DNA from 4 places in the Alteromonas sp. BL110 genome. Region 1 is predicted to be linked to each of the others. Evidence: predicted binding sites of a transcription regulator. Region 1 holds the regulator's gene; each other region holds the start of a gene.
What was found. The regulator sigma-54, encoded in region 1, starts transcription at its own class of promoters, with help from an activator protein. The targets are predictions, from matches to a motif close to GTTGGCACGNNNNTNGNNT.
Positions count from the first base shown of each region.

Region 1 (7,645 bases):
CGCACATTAAATTACTGGTGTGTGATGTGGATGGTGTGTTTTCAGACGGCCGAATTTACTTAGGTAACGAAGGTGAAGAACTAAAAGCCTTCCATACTCGCGACGGATACGGCGTAAAAGCGTTAGTGAGTAATGGCGTTAGCGTTGCCGTCATAACAGGGCGACGCTCAGCCATTGTAGAAAACAGAATGAAGGCTTTAAACGTAGCGCACATTATACAAGGTGAAGAAAACAAAGCAGACGCGCTCGGCAACTTAATGAAAAGTCTTCGGTTAACCTCAAGCGAAGTTGCCGCCGTAGGAGACGACATGCCCGATACAGGTATGTATCAGCATGTAGCGGTAAAAATTGCGGTTGCCGATGCTCATCCTTTTGTGGCAAAACAAGCGAACTGGATCACTACGCTTCCCGGAGGTTTTGGAGCGGTTCGAGAGATATCGGATACCATTTTGCAAGCTAAAGACGTAGCAAACGACATTTTCGGAGCGAGTGTATGAGCCAGTTTGGCTTCAATCGCTTAGGTTTAAGTATATCAGCGCTATTTATCTTAGCGATGCTAATGTACATCCCAACGTGGATGGAAGAGCAGCCCGAAACATTAGGTAGCAGTGAAAATGACGCCTTGAAGCCTGCATACAAGGCAAAAAACCTAACTACGACCTTGTACAACCAAGACGGTGAGTTAAATCACAAAGTCTTTGCAGAGTCGATGGAGCACTACGACCAATTAGGCTTTGTTTTATTCCAGCAACCTAAGTATACCCTATATACAGAAAGCGCCTCCTCGCCTTGGGTTGTTACTGCGCAGGAAGGAACACTATATAACAATGAGTTAATTCAACTTGAAAATAGCGTTGTTATTGAAAATCAAACTAGCGATGATTTCGTCAAAAGTTTATCAACAGAATACATCCAGATAAATTTAGACACGAAACAAATGACATCTGATCAACCCGTTGAGATACTGGGTACGCAATACCTTATTTTAAGTAATGGGTTTAACGCGAATTTACGCACACAAGAATACGAGCTTTTAGATCATGTACAAACGACTTATTCCCCTAGCAACTAGTCTTATACTTGCCATCGCTAGCGGTGCAGTACTAGCCAGTGAAGAAGATTTTTCACAACCCATAAAGATAGGGTCAAATACTCAGTTTATTGATGGTAAAAATAAAACTGCGCTGTACAAGGAAGATGTACTTATTACTCAAGGTTCACTCCTAATCAAAGCTGATGAAGTAGAGGTTATAGCTACAGATGGCAGCGGCCGCGAAATATTTATCGCCCGAGGGACTCCTGCAAGTTATTCTCAATCATTAGAAGACGGCACGCCAGTATCAGCAAAAGCCAATGAAATTCGTTATGAGGTGGTCAATCGTACTATTTCTTTGGCGGGCAACGCTGAACTACAGCAAGATACCAGCAAAGTGCAAGGTGATAAGATTACATTCGATATGATCACTGAACAATTACTTGCCACTGGTGGCGCCGGAAAAGATGGTGAAGGTCGTGTAACCACAGTGTTTACCCCGGACACCATTCGTAAGACATCATCTAAGAATGACAACGAGGACAATGAATAGCAATGGCAACTTTGAGCGCTAAAAACCTTGCTAAATCGTATAAATCACGACAAGTCGTTCGCGATGTAAGCCTTTCAGTGTCTACTGGACAAATTGTAGGTCTTCTTGGCCCCAACGGCGCTGGTAAGACCACTACTTTTTACATGATTGTAGGTTTGGTCAACTTAGACAAAGGTAAGATTGAAATTGATGATAATGAACTTACTCACCAGCCTATGCATGAGCGTGCACGCCGCGGTATAGGCTACCTCCCGCAAGAGGCATCAATTTTTAGAAAGCTTACGGTACATGAAAATATCATGGCCATATTGCAAACCCGTAAAGATTTAAATTCACAACAGCAAGAAGAAGAAGCAGATGCCCTACTTGATGAATTTAATATCAACCATATACGTAATAGTACGGGGATGAGTTTGTCGGGGGGAGAGCGTCGTCGCGTAGAGATTGCTCGAGCTTTGGCAGCAAAACCACAATTTATTTTGTTAGACGAACCATTTGCTGGTGTTGATCCAATATCAGTTAATGATATAAAGAAGATAATACAGCATCTTCGCGATAGGGGGATTGGTATCCTTATCACGGACCATAACGTGCGCGAAACATTGGATGTTTGCGAAAAAGCGTACATTGTGAGTCATGGCGAGCTTATTGCGCAAGGAACAGCAGAACAGGTTTTAAGTAATCAGAAAGTAAGGGATGTATACCTAGGCGAACAATTCAGGCTATAGTTAGTGTAACCGAATTGTCATTTTTCAGTTTCGCTCTGGTATATTCAATTTAGAGCATTTAAATAAGACGTAGATGAAACCATCTTTACAGCTAAAATTTAGCCAACAACTTACAATGACACCTCAGTTGCAGCAGGCCATCAAGCTTCTGCAGCTTTCTACGCTTGATCTCCAACAAGAGATTCAAGAAGCACTCGACTCTAATCCGCTACTTGAGGTGGAAGAAGGTAACGACGAGCCGCCAGTAGAAAAGAACAATGTCGAGAGTGATGATAGTGGTGCTGAAGCGACTGCTTCTGCCTCAAGCGATACGCTTGAAGCTGGTGATGCACTAGAGAAGAATGATCTTCCCGATGAGCTACCTATCGACAGCACTTGGGATGAGTATTATTCCGCTTCTTCTGCACCCGCACCGGGTCCATCTAATGATGATGAACAGATTTTCCAAGGTGAGACTACCGAAGATATTCAAGAGCATTTGCTTTGGCAAATGCGCCTCACTCATTTTTCAGATACCGACCGCGCCATTGCCACAGCAATCATTGATTCCATTGATGAATCAGGTTACTTAACTGTTACCCTTGACGATATCTTAGAAGCTGTCAACGACGATGATTTAGAAGAGCCTATTGAGATGGACGAAATAGAGTGCGTGCTTAAACGCATTCAAATGTTCGACCCTATTGGATCAGGTTCTCGTACGCCGCAAGAATGTCTTATGGTGCAATTGCGCCAATTTTCAGAGGACACACCTTGGCTTACTGAAGCGAAGCAGCTTATTGAGGAATATTCAGACTTACTAAGCAGTAAAGACTATCGCACGCTAATGCGTAAGAGCCGATTGAAAGAAGATCAGCTACGTGAAGCAATGCGTTTACTTCAAACCTTGAATCCTCGCCCAGGTAGTGCTTTAGTTACTAAAGAGCCTGAGTACGTTATTCCCGATGTCTCAGTAACTAAGAAAAATGGCCGTTGGGTGGTTGAGCTGAACCCCGATAGCCTGCCTAAATTAAGCGTAAACCAACAGTACGCAGCCATGAGTCGCCGTGCTAAGAACAGTAGCGATTCACAATTCATCCGCTCACACATGCAAGAGGCTAAGTGGTTCATCAAGAGTCTTGAATCTCGCAACGATACCTTAATGAAGGTTGCAAATTGCATTGTGCAGCAGCAAATGGGTTTTTTTGAGCACGGCCCGGAAATGATGAAACCAATGGTGCTTAATGATGTCGCAGAAATGGTAGATATGCACGAATCGACTATTTCGCGTGTGACAACGCAAAAGTATATGCATACGCCCCGTGGTATCTTCGAATTGAAGTATTTTTTCTCAAGCCACGTTGCAACCGAGTCAGGTGGTGAATGTTCATCTACAGCGATTCGGGCATTGATCAAGAAGTTAGTGGCTGCGGAAAATCCTGGTAAGCCGCTAAGTGATAGCAAGATTGCTTCGTTGTTGGCTGAGCAAGGCATAAAAGTCGCTCGGCGAACAATAGCAAAATACCGGGAATCGTTATCGATCCCGCCGTCGAACCAACGCAAGAGCCTTATTTAAACGGGCTCAACAATATAAGGAAGACGAAATATGCAAATCAACCTTACTGGTCATCATGTCGAAATCACCGACTCTTTGCGTAATTATGTCGATACGAAGTTCAGCAAACTTGAACGTCACTTTGATCACATTTCTAATGTGCATGTCATCCTGAACGTTGAAAAATTAAATCAAAAAGCCGAAGCGACCGTTCATTTAAGTGGCGCTGAAGTATTCGCATCCTCAGAAAATACCGACATGTATGCGGCGATTGACAGCATGGTTGATAAACTCGACCGGCAGGTAATCAAGCATAAGGAAAAACTGAAAAAACATTAGTAGTTAATTGAGCATGGATATACAAGCCATCGTAAGTCTGGACCGCACCGAGTGTGCGGTTCAGTGTAATAGTAAAAAGCGAATTCTTGAGATCATCGCTGATATCGCTGCCAAGCAAAACGATAACATCGACCAGGCAACCGTTTTAAATAGCTTAATGGCTCGAGAACGTATGGGTAGCACGGGTATTGGCAACGGCATTGCACTCCCCCACGGTCGCCTCGCTGGTCTTGAAAAGGTAATAGCAATAGTTGTAACTAGCACACCAGCTATCAACTTTGATGCCCTAGATGAAAAGCCTGTAGATATATTTTTTGCGCTGCTCGTTCCTGAAGAGCAAACCGAAGGACACCTTCAAACATTGGCTACCGTTGCCGGTAAGCTAAGCGACAAAGAGACAATTAAAACAATACGTCGTGCGACAACTAGCGACGAGATTATTTCTGCATTAAGTTAAATAATATGCGCTTATACATCACGAGATAAGCGCTCAATTCAACAGCGTGTATGTGATAAAACCCAGAATATAAGGGAGAATTTAGGTGAAGCTGATCATAATCAGTGGTCGTTCGGGGTCTGGTAAGTCTGTCGCACTTCGCGCATTAGAAGACTTAGGTTATTACTGTGTTGATAATATCCCAGTAAATTTGCTTCCCACCCTCACCCATACTGTTGTTGATGAATACGACCAAGTTGCGGTAAGTATTGATGTTAGGAATCTTCCCAAAAATCCAGACGACCTGGTAGAGATTCTAGACTACCTTCCTTCTTCTTGGTCGATGACCATAGTGTACATTGACGCGAGCGACGATGTGCTTGTTAAGCGGTTTAGTGAAACTCGCCGTCTTCACCCTTTAGCCAAGTTAAATAAGTCACTATCAGAGGCCATTAAAGCAGAATCCGCGCTGCTTGCCCCTATTACTGAACGTGCTGATTTATACCTAGATACAGATAAGCTGACGATACATCAACTAGCCGAACTGATCCGAGAACGTATTCTAGGTAAAAAGAGCTCACGCCTCGTATTGGTGTTTGAGTCATTTGGCTTTAAACACGGCATACCTAAAGACGCGGATTATGTTTTTGATGCGCGCTTTTTGCCTAACCCTCATTGGGAACCTGACCTTAGACACCTTACTGGGTTAGATGCCCCCGTAGAGGTATTTTTAGGCTCACAACCCGTGGTCACCAAATTCATTTGGCAAATTCAAAACTTAATGACCACATGGCTTCCCCATTTAGAGCGTAACAATAGAAGCTATGTGACTGTGGCTATCGGTTGTACTGGCGGCCAACATCGCTCTGTCTATATTGCCCAAACCTTGTCGAAAACATTCAGTGAAATACATCCTGATGTTCAAATACGCCACAGAGAGCTTAACCAGTGATGACTATTCAGAAAACGCTAACAATCGTCAATAAGTTGGGCTTACACGCCAGAGCGGCCACGCAATTGGTTAAGCTTGCTAATCAATTTGATGCCAAAATCATTTTGAAAAAAGGTGATAAAGAAGCAGATGCGAGCAGCGTTTTAGGCTTGATGATGCTGGAAAGTCACCAGGGCGAACAGGTTGACGTTATCGTCGATGGCGATGACGCGGTGGATGCACTCGCTGCCATTGAGGAGCTCATAGAGGGCAAATTTAACGAAGACGAATAGCGACCAATCTACCTTCCCTTTGTTGAATTAATCAACAGTTAGTACGGTTATACAAGATTCTCTCGTAGAACCTGCGCAATTATCATGACAGACTTTATAGAATTGCGATATTCTACGCATACTTAGGCTAAATAGCCTCTATTTTCCATCTCAGCTTAGTAGGAATAACGCCTTATGGCAGAAGCGCTTGTTTCTAAATACGTACAAACCCAGTTACGCGCACTTAACGCGGCATTGATAAACGGTCAATTTGTCTCTGTACGTAAGCTTCTGCTTGAGCTCCCCCCTTCAGACGTTGCTCATATTCTTGAATCTAGTCCTAGCAGGACCCGAGATGAGTTGTGGGAGTTAATTGATAGCGACTTTCATGGCGATATTTTAGAAGAACTTTCTGACGATGTACGAAACGGTATCATTACCAAAATGCTTCCTGCTAATGTAGTAGATGCACTTGAGGCAATGGATACCGACGACTTAGCTGAAACGCTAAGCAGCCTTCCTGAACCTGTATTGGCAGACATTCTCGATTCGATGGATGCACAAGACCGCGTTCGTGCAGAACAAGCGCTGTCTTACGGTGAAGAAACCGCTGGTTTCATCATGAACACCGATACCATTACTTTGCGTCCTGACGTTACCATTGACGTGGTTCTACGCTATATTCGTTTAAAAGGTGAGCTACCAGAAAATACTGATACCTTTTATGTGGTCAATAGAACTGACAATCTAGTTGGTATCATTCCTGTTGCCCGTCTACTTACCGCAGACACCGACGACAAAGTGTCTGATGTTATGGACGAAGAATCAGAAGCCATTCCGGTGAACATGCCCGACGATGAAGTGGCAAGCTTGTTTGAACGTTATAACTGGCTTTCAGCGCCGGTTGTTGATGAAAATCATCGGTTAGTGGGCCGAATTACCATTGATGATGTGGTTGATATAATTCGTGAAGACGCTGAGCACTCGATGATGAGTATGGCTGGTCTCGATGATGATGAAGATACCTTTGCACCAGTTATGCAAAGTACTAAACGTCGCTCCGTGTGGTTGGCAGTTAACCTTGTCACTGCGCTAATGGCGGCTATGGTAAGTGACTTATTTGAAGCCACGCTCAGTCAGCTTGCCGTTTTAGCTATTTTAAATACCATTGTGCCGAGTATGGGCGGCGTGGCGGGTAACCAAACCCTTACACTAGTTATTCGCGGTATGGCGCTCGGTCATGTTAATGCAAGTAACTCGCGCTGGCTTATCAGTAAGGAAATCTCTATTGGCTTTCTAAATGGTGCAATTTGGGCGGTGCTTATTGCCTCTGTGATTGCCCTCTGGAAACAGGACTACATGCTGGGCGTTATTATTGCCTTTGCGATGATGGTAAACATGATTGCGGCAGCGCTAGCCGGTGCAACGTTACCCATGATAATGAAGCGGCTAAAAATAGACCCTGCACTTGCCGGAAGCGTTATACTTACCACTATTACTGACGTGGTTGGGATATTTGCTTTCTTAGGTACCGCGACACTGTTTTTGATTTAAGTCTATAACGTCTATTACTACTAAATAGGGTTAAGTCGTGTTTTAAGCATACTGCTTAGGCGCTAAGAGCTTTGGCTGTATATCCATTTATATTTAGTTTATACCCTACCCCCCAAACGGTTTGAACAAGCTGGCCACCGTTTTCAATACTGTTAACCTTATCAAGTTTCGTGCGTAGTCTGTTGATATGGGTGTTTACCGTGTGCTCATAACCTTCGTGATTATAACCCCACACCTCACTGAGTAGTTGGTTGCGTGAAAAAAC
Region 1 is NZ_CP031967.1:914,690-922,334, forward strand. It holds gene kdsC (3-deoxy-manno-octulosonate-8-phosphatase KdsC) at 1-497, shown strand, start outside; gene lptC (LPS export ABC transporter periplasmic protein LptC) at 494-1,072, shown strand; gene lptA (lipopolysaccharide transport periplasmic protein LptA) at 1,041-1,586, shown strand; gene lptB (LPS export ABC transporter ATP-binding protein) at 1,589-2,314, shown strand; gene D1814_RS03975 (RNA polymerase factor sigma-54) at 2,388-3,869, shown strand; gene hpf (ribosome hibernation promoting factor) at 3,900-4,187, shown strand; gene ptsN (PTS IIA-like nitrogen regulatory protein PtsN) at 4,201-4,644, shown strand; gene rapZ (RNase adapter RapZ) at 4,730-5,575, shown strand; gene D1814_RS03995 (HPr family phosphocarrier protein) at 5,575-5,847, shown strand; gene mgtE (magnesium transporter) at 6,022-7,380, shown strand; gene D1814_RS04005 (winged helix-turn-helix transcriptional regulator) at 7,436-7,645, opposite strand, start outside.

Region 2 (7,645 bases), 250 kb from region 1:
CCAGTGGATTTAATCTTGGCATTGCCGTAAGTGGAGGACACTGCAACACCTCTCGCACCTTAAACACATTAATTCCAAACCGCTGACGGCCGTTCAGTCTAAACAGCAACAACTCTAAGCGGTTCTGCCCAACAAGCTGCGTTCGCTGGTTTACCGAATCTAAAATACCCGACATAGGTCACCTCTAAGTAATACTGGGCATGATCATTGCCTCTTATGATAAGAATAGACAATATCACTAAATTTTTGCAGGTCAAACGACAGAAAAATGACACTTAAGGTTTATTTAAGCTGTACCAGCATTTCAACACTGCCGATTAAACCTTGTCGCGTTGAAGCGTATGCTTTTACACCTTGAACTAAGCATTGCCGATAAACCCGCTGTTTATAAACATAGATTTCACTAAGCATAGTCAATTAATCGCAAACTGAACACGAAATGTCATGATGAAAAAGATAAACGAAAAAATGCGTACCAGATTCTCCCGCTCGTTCGCCAGCTTGGTAGTCGGTTTGCTAATCGGTTTACAAAGTGGATATTGCTATGCAGCAGCGTCCAATCACGAACGAGTAGAAGCCGGTGCTAAGCAGTACTTGATAAACCAACTTACTGATAATGCGCAGGATACTAACATCGATGTGGATGTTGTGAAGATAGACGATCGGATAAATATCCCAGACTGCCCAACTGGTTTCCAATATAATGCTTCTCAGGAAGCGTTGAGCCAATCTTATATATCGGTTCGAGTAAGCTGTAAAAATAATGAGTGGTATTTGTTTACCAGCGGCCAAGTTACGCGAACAAAGGAAATTGTGGTGACTCAGGGCGCTATAAGTCCTGGAACTGTATTAACTTCATCGAATTTAACGAAGGCAAAAGTTGACGTGAGACGTTTACGCTACACCGCGTTCACCGATTTAGAATCATTAATTGGTGCTAGAATGAAACGCCGCATTACCGATGGCCAAGCGATACAGTCGAATATGCTATGCTTTGTATGTAAAGGCGATAGAATAACAATTACTGCGGAGGTAGCGGGAATGGAAGTAAAGACCGCTGGGATAGCGCAACAAGATGGTGTAGTCGGCGACAATATAAAAGTCATAAATGCCAGTAGCCAGAAGGCCATTATTGCCAGAGTCGCAAGCCCTGAGGAAGTCGTGATACACTTGTAAAAGTGAGTGTTAAATATCTACTATTTTGTTCTCAATTTAGCTAAAGATATTTGCCAAAAGGCCGATATATATTCTAGAGGCAAAAAGTAGTGAGGACTGATTATGGCAATTAACAATATAAACAATGGGTTACCTAAAACCCCCGTTGATAACGGTAAAGTTGCGCAGCAGAACCAGACGCAACAATCTCAACAGCAGGCTTCAGCGCAAGCGGCGCAAACAGCACAAGCGCCAAGACAAGATTCTGTTTCGCTAACGCAATCTGCTCAGCAGTTGAATCAAGTCCAGAAGAAAGGGACTGAAGCTCCTGTGAATCAGGAAAAAGTTGATCGCCTTAAGAAAGCGATCCAAAGTGGTGAGTACAAGGTTAATCCTGAAGTGCTTGCAAATAAAATCGCTAAACTAGAATCCCAAATATTTGAGGCTAAATAGTTTGGTGTTAAATAATCAGCGAGAATTTATCAAACACGTTCAATGAGACAAGTATAGTGACAGAACAAGCGAGTCAGTTAACACAAGCATTATCACGGCAAGTGGAGCAAATGACTTCACTTGCGTCACTGCTTGAAAAAGAACTGCAGCTTATTAGCTCGCGTGACGCTGAATCTTTGATGAATTTGTTAGACGAAAAAACAGCCCTTCTAACCTCTATTCAAGCGCTAGACGCGAGTATTGAAGATGCTATCAAAAGTGAAAATGCAATGTCGGAAGACGACGAAGCATTAATGGCTGACGCTAAGAAGCTCCTTGAAGATTGCAAATATCGAACACAGATTAATCAAAAAGCCGTAGAGCAAGGACAGCTACGCCTCACACACTTGCGGAATTTGATGATGGAAGTTCGAGCAAAAGAATCGCTTACTTATGACAAAAAAGGTAAACCGAAGGGTGGAACCTTAGGCTCTGGAGTGAGTGCTTAGGCTTTTAAATAGCTTTGTATGGCCGCAGAGCATTGACCACATCGGCTGCTAAATTCACCACATCGGCAGTCAAGTTCACTTTATTATCACGTTTTTTCTAGCATTCCACTGCAAAGTAATTAGCGCGAATTGCCTTTAACTTACTACCTAGTAATACTTTACATCTTTCACTCGGCGCGGCTTAGCAGTCGACAAATAAATATCGTAGACTTGCTGCATATCTAAAGAAAGCTCCGTTACGTAGGTATCCTCACCCACGGGATAAGTCTTAACCACCTCGGCGCCTCTTATTACTCCCTCAACAGACGCGCGTAACGTTTCACTGTCAACAACAAGGCGTGATACAGACTGACTACCTTCTATTTTCTGACCGTATACCTGCTCGGTTAACTCGCGGTATGCATCTAATTTTGACGCTTTCATCGCCATTATTAGCTTCATACTGTCAGACTCGCCCTTTTGCGATGAAATTGGCGCATAGCCAACCGCCTTTAAAACAGGATAAGTTTCAGGCTCTACGGTTTCCCATTCGACGTGTTTATCAATAATGCCACAACTACTCAAAGAAATTGCTAGGCCAAACATGGAAGACCGCAAAAGTAATTTCGAATTTTTTAGTCCATTCAACCACATAATTTAAAACCTCTGTGTGCATCAATAACGAGTTAATGACATCTAAATGTTTACCTTTATAAGCTAATAACAAGGCGGAAAAGCGTTATGAAGAACATCAAATTCGATAACGATACATTCCATAACGCTACTTTGCAGTCATATACCTTGGTCCGAAGAAGGTAAGCAATATATGCGCCCGTTTTCTTACCAAGATAACTAGGCCCTTTAATTGGCACTTTTTTCGCATAGTTCTCACATAGATTACGATATTACTTAATCGCAATAACTAAACAACCACAGAGGTGTCACGTGCGACAAGCAAGCAGAGCAACGCTAATGGCATGTTTAAGCAGAGCAATGGCCGCAGTTTGCCTTCTTGGCCTGTTGGCGGGGCAATCCCATGCCGTTTGGTATGAAGCCACAGGGCAAGCCGTGGTAATGGACGGTAACAAAGAAGCAGCAAAACGTGCAGCAACACAAGATGCGCTTAAACAAGCTATGTTGTTTGCTGGGGCATCAGTGCAAAGTGTAGCCAAACTAACCAATGGACTTCTGAGAAACGAAGAGATGACGATTCGTTCGACGGGCGAAGTCGAACAATTAGAACTTGTGAGCGAAGTTTATAACGGCGATGTAGTCACGGTTAGTGTGCGTGCAGACATATTCCCCAAAGGGGAAATATGCTCAGCGCAGCAGGACGAAAAGCACTTTGCAACTACACATTTTAGGATAAGAAACAGATCACAACTGACCCAAGGAAATATTCCGCACTTTGATAAGGCGTTTACACAGCGTTTAGCTAAGGCAATGCGAGAACAGACAGATAATCTGAGCCTTACTTACGTTGCTCCCCATACTGCAAAGTTTGATAGCCGCTATACCGACCAAAACGTACGAACGCTATCAGATCAAAGTAACACACAATTCGTCATTATTGGAGTTATTGATGATTTAAGTGTTACGCAAAAAGAGGCATCCGTGTTTACCCCATGGCGAAGCAGCACTTCACATCGCGCATTTGCAATGTCTGTACAAGTTTATGACGGAATAAACGGCGGTCTGTTGTTCAGTTCCTCTTACGATACTAATGAGGAGTGGACGTTTGATAGGTTTGAAAACGTCGATGAATTTTCGTCAACCTTTTGGCAATCACGCTACGGTCAAGCAATAGATGCGTCAATCAGTCAATTAATAGAAGATATTAAAGAGGCGACAGCCTGCCAACCTGTTACGGGGCGCGTGATCAGTATTGCGAACAATAAAATTTCGGTATCACTTGGGCGAGATAATGGCATATCTGTAAAAGATGAACTATATCTTTATCAGGCCAAAGAAGTGGTCGACAATCGCGGTAGAAGATATCTTCAATATACGCTCTACCCCGGTACGTTTGTTGTTGATAGTGCTTATGGCAATTCATCTGTAGTAGTCAACGCTACGTCGGGAATTACTGCTAACATTCAGGAAAATGATTTTGTAGTTAAGAAGTAAATTAGCTTTCACTTTATCAAATGTAAGTCACTGGCGTTGTGGGAAACAGGGTTGGATTATCAACATACCCGTGTTATACCTATAACTACGTATAGTATCTAATACTTAAACTTCAGATAGAGACAAGTACTCTCTCTTATACTTTAGTATGACCTACATAATAAAAATATGACCCTTTCTCTGTTTGCGTCACACTGCTTAGCATTAGTAGCCTTGCTACTGGCTGGACAACAACTGAGGGATCACTACGTTATCGAGTTTCCAAAGCTCGAACAGGAAGTTAAAAATAATTTTGGAGCTGACAAAGCATTACATGTTAGCGCGCTTGAAACTAAACTTAACGACCTTGAAAACAAGGCCATTAAAGAGCAGCTTATCGGTGTAAACGCTTTTTTTGACGAGCATATCCAATACGCTACTGACGATATCGTATTCAAACAAAAAGACTATTGGGCCACGCCTTCTGAGCTTTTTGGTCATTCTCGCGGAGATTGTGAGGATTATGCCATTGCAAAATACGTAGCTCTGCTACACTTAGGTATCGATAGTTCTAAACTTCGCCTCATTTATGTAAAAGCGAAGATTGGTAGAAGCCGAGTAACGCAAGCACATATGGTTTTGGGATACTATGATTCCCCTTCATCGGATCCTTTGGTGCTAGATAGCTTAGTGTCTAATGTGTTGCCAGGTTCTCAACGGACGGACTTAATTCCTGTATTCAGTTTTAATGATTCGGGTATTTGGCAGCCGGGTAAAACTGCACAAGTTTCTTCGTCTACCAGCAGACTATCAAGGTGGCGTGATGTTATTGAGCGCATGAAACAAGAGGGGATTAGCAGAAGGTCTTAGGAGTTTATGTCAATAACAAGAGAATTATGGCTTGCCATAGCAGTTGTTGTCCTTGTTGCAATTGCAGGTAGCGTCACAATTCATGGAATAACTACCAAGCAATACGTAGAAGAGCAGCTTTATTCAAAAAACCTAGACAACGCTAGTATGCTTGCCCTTACCCTAAGTGGGCTTGACAAAGACCCTGTTTCACTAGATCTTTTCATAATGTCACAATTTGACATTGGTCACTACGCTTCCATTGTGCTTCAAAAATCTAACGGTGAAATTGTCTCTGCACACACCCACGAAGTGCAATTAGATGAAGATACGCCAAAGTGGTTTTCAGATAATTTTTCTCCCATAGTCAAACCAGGTATCGCCCAAGTAAGCGAAGGTTGGGGTCAGTACGGCACGGTTTATGTCGAGACGGATACTAGCTTTGCGGTGGCATCAATGTGGCGCGCTACACAGCGACTTATTTTTGGTTTATCTCTTGTGGGCATATTTTCGGGCCTGTTAGGCGGCTGGGCGCTACGCTTCATTATTCGCCCACTAGACGGTGTCGTGCGCCAGGCTGAATCATTCCAACAAATGCAATTTATCCAGCTAAAGGAGCCTCGCACCTTAGAGCTTAAGCGTGTAGTGCGCGCCATGAACTTTCTTGCTTCTAACTCTAGAAAGATCATGGATGAAGAAAATACACGGCTAGATCTCATGCGCTACAAAACGCAGTTTGACGACGAGTCTGGCGTTGCTAACAGAGATTACTTTATTTCAATTTTAAAAGGGCAGCTGGCATTTAGAGACACTGAAGGGGTGAACTGCCTTTTCTTCGTCAGATTTACCGAAGGCGAAGGCTTTTTACGCTCACCTGCAAATATCAGAAAAAGGCGCATTCGCGATTTTGTTGAGGAGATTAATGACTGCCTTTCATTACATCATCATCAGTTTACTGACAGCCGTATTGCAAGAATGCAAAGAAATGAATTCGCTATTTTACTCACGGAAACCCATGATGCTGTTGCTATTTCAGAAGCGGTCCATGGCGCGTGTTTAAGTGCGTTTAGTGATGTAGGTGACCCCAAGGTATTTCAATCCGTTGTTAAACTTCGCCCAGACGATAGTTTCTCTGCCCTGTTGATGCGGGCAGATGCGATGATTGATGAAGCAGAACTGTTAGATATGGATGAGCCGTTTATCGAATCAACGCTCAAAGAATTTATTAGCTTGGTAGAGCAAAAACGCTGGGAAAAAGAACTACAAAATACTATTGACGAATGTGGTGTAGAAACCTTTAACTTCCCGGTTTTAGATATTGACCGAAATTTGGTTCACTATCAGAGTTGGGCGGGCGTCACTATAGATGGCGAGCTAAGGAAAAGTGGTTATTATACCCATTGGGCTCGATATTTAGGGCTCTTACCCCAGCTAGAACTAACCACAGTTACCAGCTTAATCAACTACATAAACCGCACTAATACAAACTCGAAGTTTGCTTTTTTATGTTCTGAGCAATTTATGCTCAACCCAGAAATTCTAGCTCAACTTTATTATCAAATTGGGACCAACGAAAAAGCGGCAAAACAATTATGTCTTGAAGTACGAGAGTCAACAGCTACGCGCTTCCCTGATGAGTTTAGAGACTTTTGTTCAACGCTTAAAGCCAAGGAATGCGAAGTGGGTTTAAAGCGAGTTGGAGAGTCCTTCTCGCAGTTGTTGAATGTTCAGGAAATGGGTTTGGATTATGTAAAAATCGACTCTGCGTTTATGGCAGATATCGATTACAATCCTGCCAATCACGCCTTTATACGTGGCTTCTGCTCCCTTGCCCATACTTTTGGTATAAAAGTTTATGCAGACGGAGTTAAGCGCTCCGATCATCAGGAACTATTCATTGAATTAGGGATAGACGGTGTGGTTTCACATATTGAAGTTATAGAGCATCTTTTAGATGACTAAATTCGCCTATACGAAGCAATAAGCTTATCCGGTCTTTCGCTTCAAACTTGTGAAGGAGCGTACCAACATATTCTTTAACGGTACGCTCTGTAATACCGTGCTCTCTAGCTATCTCCTTGTTGCTTAACCCTTCCAAAATACCATTTAACACATCTTTTTCTCGGTTGGTTAGCTCACGCAGCACAGGTAAATTACGCTTCGTCTGCAAGTTCGCAGCGACATTTGAAGTAGTCACTGTCAATAATTCATTGGGCAACCACATGCCTCCAGCTTCTATAACACGTGCTACAGAAGACAGTAGAGATTGTGTCCCTAGCGCATGGCAATATGCTCTAGCACCTAACATTAGTGCTGTTTGCATCTCTAGGCGGTCATATTTGTAGGTGAGCAAAACGAGGTTATCGGCTTTTTGTTTTGCCTCAAGCAGTAACTGACGCCAGCTTTTATCGCTCGCCATAATCCATACACAGTCACTACTATCGCACTTTAATTCATTGACACTACTATAACTAGACCAAGAGTATTGAGTAAGTGCCCCTTGTAAGTCTTTTTCTGCGATAAAATGTCTCATTAGCGCTCCCTCAGCGCAGAGGCTGTCACATTAAATAAGGGCGATAAAATGTAATTAAGAACGGTTTTCTTACCCGTTAAAA
Region 2 is NZ_CP031967.1:665,435-673,079, forward strand. It holds gene D1814_RS02980 (chemotaxis protein CheV) at 1-175, opposite strand, end outside; gene flgA (flagellar basal body P-ring formation chaperone FlgA) at 448-1,176, shown strand; gene flgM (flagellar biosynthesis anti-sigma factor FlgM) at 1,279-1,608, shown strand; gene flgN (flagellar export chaperone FlgN) at 1,665-2,096, shown strand; gene D1814_RS03000 (LPP20 family lipoprotein) at 2,244-2,681, opposite strand; gene D1814_RS03005 (flagellar assembly protein T N-terminal domain-containing protein) at 3,021-4,202, shown strand; gene D1814_RS03010 (transglutaminase-like cysteine peptidase) at 4,371-5,051, shown strand; gene D1814_RS03015 (bifunctional diguanylate cyclase/phosphodiesterase) at 5,058-6,992, shown strand; gene D1814_RS03020 (helix-turn-helix transcriptional regulator) at 6,967-7,563, opposite strand; gene D1814_RS03025 (HlyD family type I secretion periplasmic adaptor subunit) at 7,563-7,645, opposite strand, start outside.
Region 2: a site for sigma-54 is predicted at 2,940-2,958, ahead of D1814_RS03005 (flagellar assembly protein T N-terminal domain-containing protein). Genes of this name have one in related genera too.

Region 3 (7,645 bases), 1.9 Mb from region 1:
TAACCGATAGATCAATGCACCTATTGGCCCTGCAACCACAAAGTAAAAAATAACCCCGCAATACAGGTAAAGAAATTTAAGCCAAAGCGACTCAATCGCGGCTTTAGCAATGCCAATATCTGTCAGTGAGTTACATTGTCGTGCGGTAATGGTCTGAACCATTTCCCGAGCGAGAGACTTTTTGTTTCTGCCAACACTTGCCAGCACTTTTTTATACTGCTGACGTTGGTAGCCAAAATCGAGCAGCGAGACAAGAATAATAGCTTCAAAGAAAACGGGGTACTGAGCCATATATACTAAAATGGCGATACAAACTACTAACGGCGCAAGTAATACTAGTGCTGCTAACGAACCCGAAATGTAGTGCTGAGATGGACCGAAGTCTCGAGATGGCACTACCTTACGCCCCATTTGCAAAACGAGGTAGCGCATAAGTGTTAGGGGATGCGTACTTTGGGGCCATCGCCATAAGGCATCTACGGCGATAGCCAGCCAAAGTACTAATAGCGACTGATATTGCGGGTCGCTAATCACCTCTGTCATATTACTTTGCGAGAGCCTTAATCATCGCCATTACTAGCTGTGCAGAATGCTTAGCAGCAGTGTCTAGGTATTCTTTAAAGCTTACTGACGAAGTTTTTCCAGCAATATCTGATAATGAGCGAATCACAAGAAACGGGGTCTCGAGCATATGACAGGTTTGTCCGATAGCTGCGCCTTCCATTTCTACCGCTTTCATATCAGGGAAGTTTTCACGCAAATCCGCCACCGCTTCATCGCTCCCGATAAAAGCATCGCCGGTGCAAATCAAGCCCGTTGTAGATTGCAATGAGGTAATCTCTGCAGCTGCACTACGTGCTGTTTCCATTAATGCGGTATCACAACGGAAATCTTCAGGCATACCTGCACATTGACCAAGCTTGTAACCAAAATGGGTTAAATCGGCGTCGTGGTGTATAACGTGACTTGCTATCACTAAGTCGCCAATATTCAGGTTTTTGTCAAAACCACCGGCAGAACCCGTATTGACGACAGCATCAGGAGCGTATTGCTCAATCAATACCGTGGTAGCGATAGCAGCTGCCACTTTACCAATACCGCACTTAACCAACACCACTTCCATATCATTAAGTGTGCCTTCATAAAATGTAAGGTGTTTCCACTTTGTTTCTTTTACATTCCAAAGTGATGCTTTAAGTAGCGCAACTTCTTCATCCATTGCACCTAAAATACCAATTTTTTTCATAACTCTACCGACGGTGTTGAGGGAATTTAACGGGTTAATTGTATAAGGAAAATTGAGAAACTGACAGAAAAATGCCTTTGTTACCGCTATTTGAGAGTAAGAAAACAGTAAAGTAACAAAGGCTAGGGGAAGCTTGAATTAACCGAATCAGGCGGCAGCTGCTCTGCTTGAACGCACTGGACGGGTAGGGCGCTTGGGTGGTTCTGGGTTGTGCGTAGGTAGTTGTGCCATTTTATTTTGCAAACGGCGATAAGGAATAAGTTTGTTCTCTAAGCACTCGCGAATATCGTCAACAGTGTAGCCAGATTTAACTTTAATTCTTGCGTGTGGAAGGCCTGCTGCATCTAAGGCGCCGGTTACAAACCAATCTTTCTGTGTTTTATAGCCTTCTTTGCCCTGGTTGTGAACTAAATCGATAGCCATTACAGGGCTCATATCTTGTTTATCAACCAGTACAAAATCTAGCTGTCTGCTCGACGCTCTGCTAAGCGCTTGGCTTGCTGTCTTCTTGTTGGCTGTTTGACGTACTGATACCAGATCATTAAGACGTACACGGCATACAATTCTAAACTCTCGCCCCATAGCCTGTTCGATAAGATTCAAAAAGGAATGTTCTACCGGAGTAAACAGTTGTGCTTTCCGCCTAAATGGAAATGCGACCCCACCGTCTGACAACTTTATGGCACCTAGTGCAACGACAATAAGTAACATCATTAAAATAATTGCCAATTCCATCGTAACCCTCGCAAATATCAATAGAAAAAGTCATGACAGAAGAAACTTAACGCTAGCCGAGCCTAGAGTGTATGGCTTAGCAGCATGCGCTTCGTTTACGACATAGGCGTCATAAAAATGACGCTTGTTACTGTCATGAAGTAGTTATTGCTGAAATTGCAAAGCGGGTGCCAACATAGACTATCTTGCTTACAAATTTACTTCGCCTCTAGTTAGCTTGTGAGGTGACCAGAATATCGACTTGAGAGCCCGCGTTATCAGGGCTTATTATGACTTTTACTGTCTTATCTTCAGACGAGAGTAGGGTACGGCCACTAACTGGAGGATGGGGGGTTAGCGATGGGTGGGCTGTTTCATAAACGTTGAGCATTTCGTTGGGCGTGCGTGGTGAGTGATAAACCATCACTGCCGACATGTCATTTTCGAAGGCTTGACATTGTCTTGCATCGTCAGAAATTTTCACCTTTTGAAATTTTGCAGGGCAAGACACAATAGCAGGTCGTCTTAGAGACGGCGCCGAATCCTTTTTATTTTTCTGCTCATTCACTTGGACGCTTAACGAAGAATCTACTGGAAGGGTTTCTGCAAAACAAGCATTTCCCGCGGCTGAGGCTAATGCTAAACAAAGTAAAATTGTCCAAGTGTTTACGTGCTTCATAGGTAAGTTCTTTATCCAGTGGGCGATGTTCTTAATTTGTTTTTTACGATACTAGTAAGGTTACTCTTTCGCTTCAACTAAACCTTGGTCTATTAAGGTATATAAGTAGTGCTTTTCGTATCTTCTAGGACGTATAAAACAAAAAAGCTCGATAGCAGAGCTATCGAGCTTTTAATAACAGGGAATATTCGCGAAGGTTAAACGCCAATATAATCCATGATACCTTCGGCAGCCTTGCGGCCTTCGTCGATAGCGGTAACAACTAGGTCACTACCACGCACCATATCACCGCCAGCAAATACTTGTGGGTGTGAAGTTTGGAAAGCAAACTTACCCGCAGAAGGCGCGCGCACGCGGCCTTTTTCATCAAGCATAATGCCGAAATCAGCAAACCATGGCGCAGGACTAGGTTGGAAACCAAACGCAATGATAACAGCATCTGCTTCAAGTACGTGTTCAGAACCTTCTATTTCAACAGGGCGACGACGACCATTGACATCAGGCGGTCCCATTTCGGTTTTAACGAACTTAACGCCGCAGGCTTTTCCGTTTTCATCAACGGCTATATCAAGAGGCTGAAGGTTAAATTTAAATTCAACACCCTCTTCTTTAGCGTTAACCACTTCACGGCGCGAGCCCGGCATACTTTCTTCGTCACGACGATACGCACAAGTTACTTGCGCAGCTTCTTGACGGATTGAGGTGCGTACACAGTCCATGGTGGTATCACCACCACCTAGCACTACAACACGCTTGCCTTTCATATCTACAAAATCAGCGGGGTCTTTTTCAAGCCCCATTACGCGATTGGTATTAGCGATAAGGAAAGGAAGGGCATCATAAACGCCTTCAACGTGTTCGTTGTCAAAGCCACCTTGCATCGACTTGTACGTACCCATTCCTAGGAAAACGGCATCGTATTTATCGATTAAATCCTGAAACTGAATGTCTTTACCAATTTCAGTGTTAAGGACAAATTCAACACCCATTTCGGTAAAGATTTGGCGGCGTAGCTTGATAACATCTTTCTCTAATTTGAAAGACGGGATACCAAACGTGAGCAGACCACCAATTTCTTCGTATTTATCGTAAACAACAGGTTTAACGCCGTTACGAACTAGAATATCAGCACATGCGAGACCCGCAGGACCTGCACCTACGATTGCCACTTTTTTGTCGGTCCATACCACGTCAGACATATCTGGGCGCCAGCCCATTTTGAATGCCGTATCGGTGATATATTTTTCAATACTACCAATAGTTACTGCACCAAAGTCGTCGTTCAGTGTACATGCGCCTTCGCATAGTCTGTCCTGCGGACAAACGCGACCGCAAACTTCCGGCAAGCTGTTGGTTTTATGAGAAAGTTCAGCAGCTTCTAAAATACGGCCTTCGTTCGCTAAGCTTAGCCATTGTGGAATATAGTTGTGCACAGGGCACTTCCATTCGCAATACGGGTTACCGCAGTCCAAGCAGCGGTCTGCTTGGCCTTCGGTTTGAGATTGGCTTAGCGGTTGATAAATTTCCGCGAACTCTTGTTTACGTACCATGATCGGCTTTTTAGGCGGATCGATACGTTCAACATCGACAAATTGATATACGTTCTTTGCCATAAACTAAATCCTCCTACTGAGCCTGAATGCGTAATTCAGCACTTGAACGACTGATGTGACCAAGCAAGTTTTTCACATCACTGGTTTTTGGCTTAATAAGCTTAAAGCGTTTCAGCGTTGCGGCGAAATCAGTAAGCAGTGACAACGAGTGCTCGCTTCCTGTTTCTTCGTAATGCTGATTAATTAAGCCGCGTAAGTGCTCAGCAAGAATCGCTTTGTCTTCAATAGGCATCACATCAACGAGCTCGGCGTTAACGCGGTTATCAAGGTCATCGCCGTCATCCATTAGATAAGCAAAACCACCTGTCATACCTGCGCCGAAGTTCACGCCAACCGGACCAAGTACAGCAATAATACCGCCTGTCATGTATTCACAGCCGTTATCGCCAATACCTTCCACTACCGCGATAGCACCAGAGTTACGCACACCAAAACGCTCACCAGCGCGGCCAGCAGCAAGCAGTTTGCCGCCTGTTGCGCCGTAAAGGCAGGTGTTACCCATGATGGCGCTGTCGTGGGCGTCGTACGAGATGTCGCGAGGTGGGTGAATAACAAGCTTACCGCCGGTCATGCCTTTACCTACGTAATCGTTGGCGTCGCCTTCAAGGTGCATATGCAGACCGCCAGCGTTCCACACGCCGAAGCTCTGACCTGCTGTACCGGTAAGTTCAACCTTGATAGGTGTATCTTCAAAGTCGTGGTTACCGTGGTGTTTAGCAATTTCACCTGATAGCAAAGCGCCTACAGAACGGTCGGTATTGCGTACAGGGTATTTAAGAGTTATTGACTCTCCATCTACCACAGCTTGCTGACCATCTTTAAGCATCTGAGCATTTAACTCGCCTTTATCGATAGGCGCGTTAGTGGTTTGCGAACAGAATAGGCGAGTGTGATCACCTGCTTTAGGCTGTGCAAGTAGTGGCGACAGGTCCAAGCGATTTTGTTTAGCAGTAATGCCGTCGAGTACTTTAAGTAGCTCTGTACGACCAACTAAGTCGTCGAACTTAGCGACACCCATAGACGCCATGATTTCACGTACTTCCTGAGCGATAAACTTGAAGTAGTTCATCACCATGTCAGGTAAGCCAATAAAGTGATCATCACGCAGCTTTTGATCCTGCGTTGCAACACCAGTTGCACAGTTGTTTAGGTGGCAAATACGCAGATATTTACAGCCTAAAGCAACCATTGGGCCTGTACCAAAACCAAAGCTCTCAGCGCCTAAAATACCGGCTTTTACTACGTCCAAGCCTGTTTTCAAACCACCGTCAGTTTGAACGCGTACTTTGTGACGTAGACCGTTCTCAATTAGAGCTTGCTGTGTTTCAGACAAGCCTAGTTCAAACGGACTACCTGCATATTTAACAGACGTTAGTGGGCTTGCACCTGTACCGCCGTCGTAACCTGAAACGGTGATAAGGTCGGCATAGGCTTTCGCTACACCCGTTGCAATGGTGCCAACACCCGGCTCAGATACCAGCTTAACCGATATAAGCGCCGTTGGATTAACCTGCTTCAAATCAAAAATTAGTTGAGCCAAATCTTCAATTGAATAGATATCGTGGTGCGGCGGCGGTGAAATAAGGGTTACACCCGGCACAGAGAAACGAAGTTGTGCGATGTACTTATTGACCTTATCGCCTGGAAGCTGACCACCTTCTCCCGGTTTTGCACCCTGTGCCACTTTAATTTGAATAACGTTTGCGTTAACTAAATAGTGAGGTGTTACACCGAAGCGGCCTGACGCCACCTGCTTAATTTTAGAGTTCTTTTCAGTACCAAAACGAGAAGGGTGCTCGCCACCTTCCCCTGAGTTAGACTGACCGCCCAAGCGGTTCATTGCAATCGCTAGTGCTTCGTGCGCTTCTGGGCTCAATGCACCAATTGACATAGCCGCAGTATCAAAGCGCGGGAATAAGTTCTCCGGTGCTTCTACTTCGCTAATATCAATAGGATCGCAATCTGGGTTTATAGCTAGCAAGTCGCGAATGTGCGCAGGCGCACGTTCGTTAACAAGCTTGGCGTATTGCTGGTAATCGTCGTAGTTACCTGACACAACCGCCTTTTGAAGCGTACTTACTACGTCAGGGTTGTAGGCGTGATATTCGCCACCGTGCACGTATTTAAGCAAACCGCCATGGTCTACAGACTTGCGTTTAAGCCATGCAATTCGGTTAAGGTTCACAAGGTCTTGATGGAAGTCATCAAAGCCCGCACCCTGAATGCGCGAAGTTACCCCTTTAAAGCAAAGGTTCATTACTTCGTTGTTGATACCCACCGCTTCAAACAGCTTAGAGCTACGGTAGCTTGCAACTGTGCTAATTCCCATCTTAGACATGATCTTATACAAGCCTTTGTTGATACCTTTACGGTAGTTCAACGTGGCCTGCATAGGAGAAATATCTAGCTCACCTTTTTCACAAAGCTGTTCGATAGTTTCGTAGGCAAGGAATGGGTAAACCGCAGTGGCACCTAAGCCGATAAGTACGGCAAAGTGATGCGGGTCTCGGGCGCTCGCTGTTTCAACAACAACGTTCGCGTCACAGCGCAATGACTTTTCAACGAGACGGCGCTGGACTGCACCAACCGCCATGGCCGCTGGGATAACCAAACGGTTTTGTTTAATGTTTCTGTCAGACAGAATAACGAACGCAGCTCGTTTATTCTTAACCAGCATTTCCACTTCGTTACAGACGCGTTCAATGGCTTTCTTTAAACCTTCTTGCGGAGCGTATTGAAGTTCTACCACTTCTGAGTAGTAGTTATCTGGGTTAAATTCACGCAGCTGTTTTAGGTCGGTATACATCAACACTGGCGAGTCGAACAGCACGCGGTCAGCGTAACCAGACGTTTCGCTAAAGACGTTTTGCTCTCGGCCAATACAGGTTGCCAACGACATAACGTGGTTTTCACGGAGCGGGTCGATAGGCGGGTTAGTAACCTGCGCAAACTGCTGACGGAAGTAATCGTAAACCGTACGCTGACGCGATGACATAACCGCCATTGGCGTATCGTCACCCATAGAGCCAACGGCTTCTTGACCGTCTTTCGCGAGTACTTTTACAACTTGTTGAATTTCTTCATAACTGTAGGCGTGTAGCTTGTGATATACCGCCATGGCATCGTCGTCAAACACGCGCTTGCCAATTAGCGAGGCATCGAGCTGCTCGATAGGGGTCAAACGACGGATGTGTTTTTCTAGCCATTCTTTGTATGGATGACGCGCTTTTAAGTCGTCATCAATTTCCGTAGAACGCCAGATTTTGCCCGTGTAAGTATCTACAGCAAGCATTTCACCTGGACCTACACGGCCTTTCTCAATAACGTCAGCTTGCTCGTAGTCCCAAATACCCACTTCTGAGGCAAGAGTAATAAACCCGTTTTTGGTGATGA
Region 3 is NZ_CP031967.1:2,798,305-2,805,949, forward strand. It holds gene D1814_RS12080 (cobalamin biosynthesis protein) at 1-543, opposite strand, end outside; gene D1814_RS12085 (5'-methylthioadenosine/adenosylhomocysteine nucleosidase) at 545-1,246, opposite strand; gene D1814_RS12090 (DUF2726 domain-containing protein) at 1,394-1,981, opposite strand; gene D1814_RS12095 (hypothetical protein) at 2,190-2,639, opposite strand; gene D1814_RS12100 (FAD-dependent oxidoreductase) at 2,837-4,252, opposite strand; gene gltB (glutamate synthase large subunit) at 4,266-7,645, opposite strand, start outside.
Region 3: a site for sigma-54 is predicted at 2,138-2,156, ahead of D1814_RS12090 (DUF2726 domain-containing protein). Genes of this name have one in related genera too.

Region 4 (7,645 bases), 1.7 Mb from region 1:
TAGGTCTTGAAAGCGGTGAACTTTCGCCAGAAAGTGAAGATGAGCAACATTTCGTTGCATTCATTAATGGCAAAGTTGAAGCTGTGAATAACCTTGAAAAAGCGTGGGCAAAATATGTCAGGCTGGCGAGAGGGAAAAAACATTTTTATACCCTTCATAGCAGTGCTAGTAATCAATCAGAATACGATGATGATTATTCTGATGAAGAATTTGATGTAGCCTAAGCTTAAAACATACCGGTCTAGGTTAGAAGCTCGCTCAGGCGAGCTTTTTTGTTTTAGACGATAAATGATCCCAATCAAGTCTAAGCAAGAAGAAAATGAAGAAAGGTTAAGGACTGTCTACACTTAGAGTATTAAAGAGTGACGCTAACTAATTTTAGCTGTCTCTCTATACAAAGAGCCCTAGCAAAGGAGGCGCAACGATGATCATTAGTTCAAAACAGCTTACTCATTTTTCTATTCATGCCGTTGATGACAAAGTAGGCGGCATCCGCGATATTCTTTTTGACGATGAAACGTTTACCGTACGTTACCTGGTTGCAGATACAAATACGTGGCTTCCACTTAGCAGAAAAGTGGTAATTTCTCCCATCGCCGTAACAGAACTTGATAGTAGTGATGACACTGTTCATGTAAATATGACTGTTGAAAAGTTAAAGAACAGCCCATCAATTGACGAACATAAACCTGTTTCTCGTGAATATGAAGAGAACCTCTTTAAATATTTCGGCTACGGCTACTACTGGATTGGGCCCGGGGCTTGGGGAGAATTTGCACATCCCAATGAGCTTGTTGAATTACAGCAAGCGGAGGAATCTGAAACACTCCATCCTAAAAAAACAAGCAATCACCTGAGGGCTGTAGGAGAAGTAGGTGGCTATGAAGTTGCCACGACTACTGACAATGTTGGTCACATAAGCAACTTTATCATTGATACGCGAAGTTGGAAAATCGTAATGCTAGTAGTTGATACCAACAACTGGCTTCCAGGCGGCAAGCATCTTGCGTTATTACCAAGCGATATTGAAAACATTGACTGGGCGGCCCACAGTGTTGCTGTCAGCCTCAGTCACGACGAGTTGGTCGAAAGACCAGAAGTTGATAGCGATAGAATTGCAGAAAAAGATTACATTGCTATGTTGTGCAAACAACACGGTAAATAATTATAGATGAAACCCTAGGGAGTCTTCAACGATACAATGTCCGTGATAGCGCGGACATTGTCGTTTAGATAACAAGAAAAAACTACTCGCAGAAGAATTCATACATAAGCGCAATAAGACGTTTCACACGCTCATCCGCAAGACGATAGTAAATCGTTTGGCCTTCCCTTCTAGTAGCTACCATTTTTGATTCTCGCAATAATGCAAGGTGTTGAGAAATCACAGGCTGTGAAACATTGACCACTTCTAGAAGCTCGGTGACCGACTTTTCCTCTTTCAATAATGAACAAAGCACCATAAGACGCGTTTTATTCGCAAATTGCTTAAGGAAGATCTCAGCTTCCACCGCATGTTCCATAATATCATCTGAACTTATTACCATATCCTCAGACATAAGCACTTCCTTTCTTTAACGTTTCTGGCAATAATTTAGCCATTAATTATACTAAAGTATAAGACATTTTGCCGACTTGCCATTATATGCGATGAATTCCGGTAATTGATATTGTTTTATTGAGTTTCCACTCGCATATTAGATACAGCTTATTCATCTTGTAAAAAGTCGTTATAAATTAGGAATGCCATGCTAATAGATATTAGAACTCGAATTGAGAACATCAGCTTCGATATTCGTTGCGTCACTGCACAAAAAGCTACTGAAGAGTTAACGCACAATAATGGCATCCTTATCGATGTAAGGGAAAGCAACGAAGCGGCGAGCCAGCCAGTTCACTGTGCCCTCAATATCCCTCGTGGGGTGCTTGAAATGAAAGTTCTAGAGAAATTCCAAGATGCGTCTATACCGCTTTACATTCATTGTGCGTCTGGCGTTCGTGCAAAATTAGCAGCCGAGCAATTAATACAAATGGGATACGAAAAGGTATCAGTTGTAACCTGTCCTATATCAACCATCAACCGTACCCTTAAAAAATGACTTGTATAAACTGTCTATGCTATAAGTAGCTAAAAACAGTCAAAGGGCGTTGTATGCTTAAATCCACATTAGAACAATGGCGTATGTTTAAAGCCGTTGTCGATGCTGGTGGCTTCAATCAAGCGGCTACAGAAGTACATAAAAGTCAATCTAGTGTTCATCACGCTGTTCAAAAGCTTGAGAACGCTATTGGTGTAACACTATTTGAAAATATTGGCCGTAAAGTACAGCTTTCTCCTCAGGGCGAACTCATGTATCGCCGCGCTTCGTTTTTGCTAAATGAAGCTCATAAGCTTGAAGCGGTAGCAAGTAGTTTAAAAGTAGGAACAGAAACAACACTGCGCATAGCTGTGGATATTATCTTCCCTTCTGAACTGTTGTATAACGTACTTGCTAAAGTCTCTGCTGAATTTCCTCTCCTGCGTATAGAGATTGAAGAAACCGTGCTAAGCGGTGCTAACGCGTTGTTAAGTAGCGGAAAAGTAGATTTGGGCATCTCTCCTTTTGTCTTTCCAAATGGTTTTAGCGAAGACTTATGTGAAATTGAGTTTGCTGCGGTGGCTCATGCCAAGCATCCTTTACATCAATTAAATAGAACTCTTACATTAGAAGACCTTAAAACTCATCGACAGATTGTAGTTCGCGATTCCTCTGCAGAACGCAAAGCAGATGTAGGTTGGCTAGGTGCAGAACAACGTTGGACGGTGAGTCACGTAAGAACATCGTTAGATATCATTGCTCAAGGATTGGGGTTTGCGTGGCTGCCTATTGCAATTATCAAAGACGAATTAGAAGACGGTACTCTTGTCCCGCTTCCTTTGGATAACAACGCTGCCTTGAGAAAGGCCCTCCTCTATCTTTCTTTTGAAGATGGAGACACCTTGGGTCCAGCAGCGCGTGCGTTTATGGGAGAACTGAGGTACCAAACAATGAATCTGCCCACTTCAGATGTTATGCTCGAGTCCTGCTCAGACTAGCAAGCATATTAACTAACCGCAGCAGGCAGATGTTGAAAGCCTAACAAAAACCCAAACAGCGATATTGATACACCTATCAAGGCGACTGCACCATCGTCTGTCGCCATTCCGACAGCCATAATGAACACTGACAATGCGGGAATTAGGCCCATAAAGGGAACAAGCTCGAGGGGGATCATTACCAAACCGCAGCCTACACAATTCAGTGCAATTAAAGAACGAAACACGGGTTGCCTCATAAAAAAACAACGGGGAACAAGAAAGCGATCGACGCTAACAGCATAGGGTTTTACTTTTTCAACAATATGGCGTAGTCGGTCAGCGTCGCAGTGTATGTCCATTACTTTTTGAGGTAACCATGGATGTCTGCTACCGAGTAAAATTTGCAATGCAATAAGTAAAATCGTCACACCGGTTAAAGAAGGTACACCTGGAATAGCGCCTAATGGCGTGCAAGCGATAAAAGATGGGAGTGCCAGCATAGGACCAAAACCACGCTTTTCCATCACTTCCCAAAAATCTGCGAAATAAAACGAATTCTGACTAGCGCGAGGCTGCATTTTTGTCAGCAGCTCTGTCAAGGTCATTGATCTTTCAGCTGTTTTTGTCCACATTTTCAATTCCTTTGATATAAATTTCGCTGTAGTCCTCTTATTTAAAAGAGCAAACGCGGTCCTTCAATACGCAAACATTACAAATCTTATCTTTATACATCACCAATAAAAGGGGTGCTCTTCTTCCAATTTGTGCGAAAAATGTGCCACAGCCTTCTTCACCAGCATCTCAAAAGTTATTGGGAATACTTTTTGCAACTGTGTGTAAATAGGTAACACCTTATGTTTATTTGATATACCGAAAGCCAATTAAATCAAATTACGATAGTGGCGTATCGAACGGTCGTTCACATTACTGAGTTTAGATATTTGAGGCGACTTATTTAAACGCTAACTTTGTGTTACTCGAACTAAACAACATAACGCTAAGAAATAAGTGACTATAAGTAGGTATCTAGTTATCTTTTCTTGCTGTTTATGATAAAACTATGACATTGATTTTCTTCCATATTTTAAATGGAAAGTAATAGAGAGGGACATCCACGTGCTAACCGTACTTTTAGTTGATGATGACGCCGAGTTTACAGAAGTAGCTTGTACTATTATTGAGTTTTTAGGCCACGACGTCCTCACAGCTGCGACATTAGCTGAAGCTCGCGACTGGCTACAAAAAGAAACTTTCGATCACGTACTGTTAGATTTTATGTTGCCCGATGGAAGTGGCGCTCATCTATTTAACGAGCTTGATGCGCTTCCTAAGCGTCCTCGCGTTACTTTGATTACCGGCCACCCATCGGTTAAGAGCGTAATTAAAGGCTTATGCGGACCTACCGTAGACTATCTCGTCAAGCCAATACAGCGCGAGGAAATCGAGGCAGTATTAAGTAAAAAAACAAAAGAAAAACAACCTAAAGAAGAAACGATTGAAAAACACTTCGACTTACTTATCGGTGAGTCACCCGTGATGAAAGAGTTATACAAACTCATTTCAAGGGTTAGCAAAACAAGCGCTAACGTTATGCTGTTAGGTGAAAGTGGCGTTGGTAAAGAAGTGGTTGCAGCTGCAATTCACCGAGCTTCAGAAAGTGAAGGCCCATATATCGCCACAAACTGCGGTGCATTCTCTAAAGAATTAATTGGTAGTGAACTATTCGGCCACGAAAAAGGCGCCTTCACCGGAGCAGTAGGTCGTAAAGAAGGTGTTTTTGAACAGGCTGAGGGAGGCACCCTTTTCTTAGATGAAATCACAGAAATGCCTATTGATATGCAGCCTAACCTTTTACGCGTACTTGAAAACAAAGTAGTGCTTCGCGTGGGAGGTACAAAGTCAATTCCGGTAAATTGTCGCGTGGTATCTGCAACAAACCGGACAATGGAAGAAATTGCGCAGAGTAAAGTATTGCGAGAAGATATTTATTTCAGGCTGGCAGTTTTCCCAATTACTATCCCACCTTTACGTGAAAGAAAAGAAGATATTCCCCTGCTAGCGAAAACCTTTATTGCCGAATTTAATAAAGACAACGGGTCTCATTTTAAATGGGAAGATAATCAACTTGAGACACTTCAAGCTTACGATTGGCCAGGTAATGTTCGTGAATTGAGACACTTTGTACATCGTGCCGCAATTATGAGCGACCCTGAGAAAAGCGAGATTGAGCTACCCAAAACTATTGAATCTCCTTTTGCACAAAAGCAAAGTACCACTCCCGCCCTTCAAGCTGGCAGAACCATTGAAGATGTAGAAAAAGAGCTTATATACGCCACATTAGAGAAAGTAAGTGGAAATAAAACCACGGCCGCAGAAATGTTAGGAATAAGTACAAAAACGCTGTACAACCGCCTTCATGCATACGGCGACCTAAGCAAAGACGAGTAATGAGAGGTATTCGATATGACTAGCGAAGAATTCTCACGGCTGAGCGTTTTCGTTCACGATGCTCGGAAACCTTTAAATAGAATATCTATGCAGGCAGAGCTAGTAAAAATGGCACTAAACGGAGACGTTGCGCCCGAAAAGGCATTAGCGGCGTTGGATAAAATAATAAGCAGTGCAAAAGACTGCAGCGAGACCCTTTCTGAAATGACGTCAGAACTGGGTGAGAATGATGCGGAATGAATAAATGATCTCTAAAATTCTGTCTTCTATTTACAGCTGGATAATTTTGGTTGTAGTCATCATTGTTGTTATGACAGCGAATTCTTTTTATGTAGTCAGTACACTTAACGACCTGTCAGCACTCGAAGCGCGGTTGTTTACCACTAACCGGGTAATCAATGCAGTAAATAGGCTTCATGTAGCGGTGCTGCGCGTAGAGTCTGGTCAAAGGGGCTACATGCTTACAGATGATGAAGAATATCTAACTGATTACACAGAAACCCTTGGCGTTATCGGCGAGTTGATGGACGAAGTGGAAGTAAGCTCCTATTCCTCTGATATCGATGAACAATCAGTAAGAATTGAGGAACTGCTTAATCTAACTAAGGCAAAGATTAACGAGGTTATCAAAGTCGTCGAACTCATAAAGGAAGGAAAGCAGAGAGACGCCATCAAATTAGTCGAAAGCGATAAAGGTATTGATCTTTACAGACGCTTTGAAGAGTTATTCCGTGAAATTGATACATCCGAACGTGGTATGCAAGGTACGCATTTAGCAAATTTAATGAGCTTGCGAAGGGACTCAGTAAACACACTGATTATCTCATCGGCTACTACCCTATTACTCGTTATTGCAGTTTTTCTATTACTGAAAATCAACTCTCGAGAGCACGAGAAGTATCAGGCCGATCTTGAATCGGTAAATGAAGATTTAGAAACTCGCATAGAAGAACGTACACAGGAACTGAGTCTCTATTCCGATGAGCTAGCCAGAAGTAACCGAGAATTAGAAGATTTTGCATTTGTCGCGTCACACGATCTGCAAGAACCTCTTCGTAAAATTCGGGCGTTCGGCAACCGGCTAGAATCGGGGTACAGCGACGTTATTGATGAGCGAGGTAAAGATTATCTTGCGCGAATGTTAAACGCAGCTGAGCGTATGTCGATGCTTATCTCCGACCTTCTCGCGTTTTCACGTGTTTCAACCCGTGGTAAAGATTTTAGTGAAGTGAGCTTAGATAATGCTATCCAAAGTGTACTGGACGATTTAGAAATCGCCATTGATGAAAAGTCGGCACAAATAGACGTAAGCGAAAATATGCCTACCATTCGAGGTGATAAAACACAGCTCGAGCAACTATTTTTAAACTTGATCTCTAACGCACTTAAATTTCAAAGTGAAGGCGTTACACCCGTTGTCAAAATCAATCTACACAAAGCAAGTGAAGAAGATACACGGGATATAATTATGTCTGAGGAATACGACTGGATAAAAATTACGGTTACCGACAACGGTATTGGTTTTGACCAGTCATTTGCAGAGAAAATATTCGCTCCATTCCAACGCCTTCACGGTAGAAGCGAGTATAAAGGCACAGGTATAGGGCTTGCTGTATGCCGAAGAATAGTAGAAAGACATAATGGTCAAATTACTGCAATGAGCGCACTAGGACACGGGGCTACGTTTTCAATAATAGTGCCGGTGGACAGCGAGCCGTTTGGTTCTAACAACAATAGTGGAGAGACACACAATGACGCGTAAACAAACCCAACCAATCAATATCTTGATGGCCGACGATGATGAAGACGATCGTCTATTAACCGTCGACGCACTACAAGAAAGTCGCGTCCTAAATAATTTGTTTTGTGTTGAAGACGGCGTGGAGTTGTTAGAGTTTCTCCGTCATGAGGGCAAATATACAGATCCTGCTTCCGCCCCTCGACCTAGCCTAATCTTGCTTGACTTAAATATGCCAAGAAAAGATGGTCGCGAAGCACTTCAGGAACTTAAAAACGACCCAAAACTACGCAGTATCCCCGTTGTTATCTTAACAACATCAAAAGAAGAGGAAGACATGCTCCGCGGTTATGACCTCGGGTGCGCTTCTTATATTACCAAACCAGTTAATTTCGAGGGAT
Region 4 is NZ_CP031967.1:3,633,062-3,640,706, reverse strand. It holds gene maoP (DUF413 domain-containing protein) at 1-224, shown strand, start outside; gene D1814_RS15735 (PRC-barrel domain-containing protein) at 425-1,165, shown strand; gene D1814_RS15730 (ArsR/SmtB family transcription factor) at 1,248-1,559, opposite strand; gene D1814_RS15725 (rhodanese-like domain-containing protein) at 1,749-2,099, shown strand; gene D1814_RS15720 (LysR family transcriptional regulator) at 2,153-3,076, shown strand; gene D1814_RS15715 (exopolysaccharide biosynthesis protein) at 3,085-3,690, opposite strand; gene D1814_RS15710 (sigma-54-dependent transcriptional regulator) at 4,175-5,506, shown strand; gene D1814_RS15705 (hypothetical protein) at 5,522-5,746, shown strand; gene D1814_RS15700 (sensor histidine kinase) at 5,751-7,268, shown strand; gene D1814_RS15695 (response regulator) at 7,258-7,645, shown strand, end outside.
Region 4: a site for sigma-54 is predicted at 3,823-3,841, ahead of D1814_RS15715 (exopolysaccharide biosynthesis protein). Genes of this name have one in related genera too.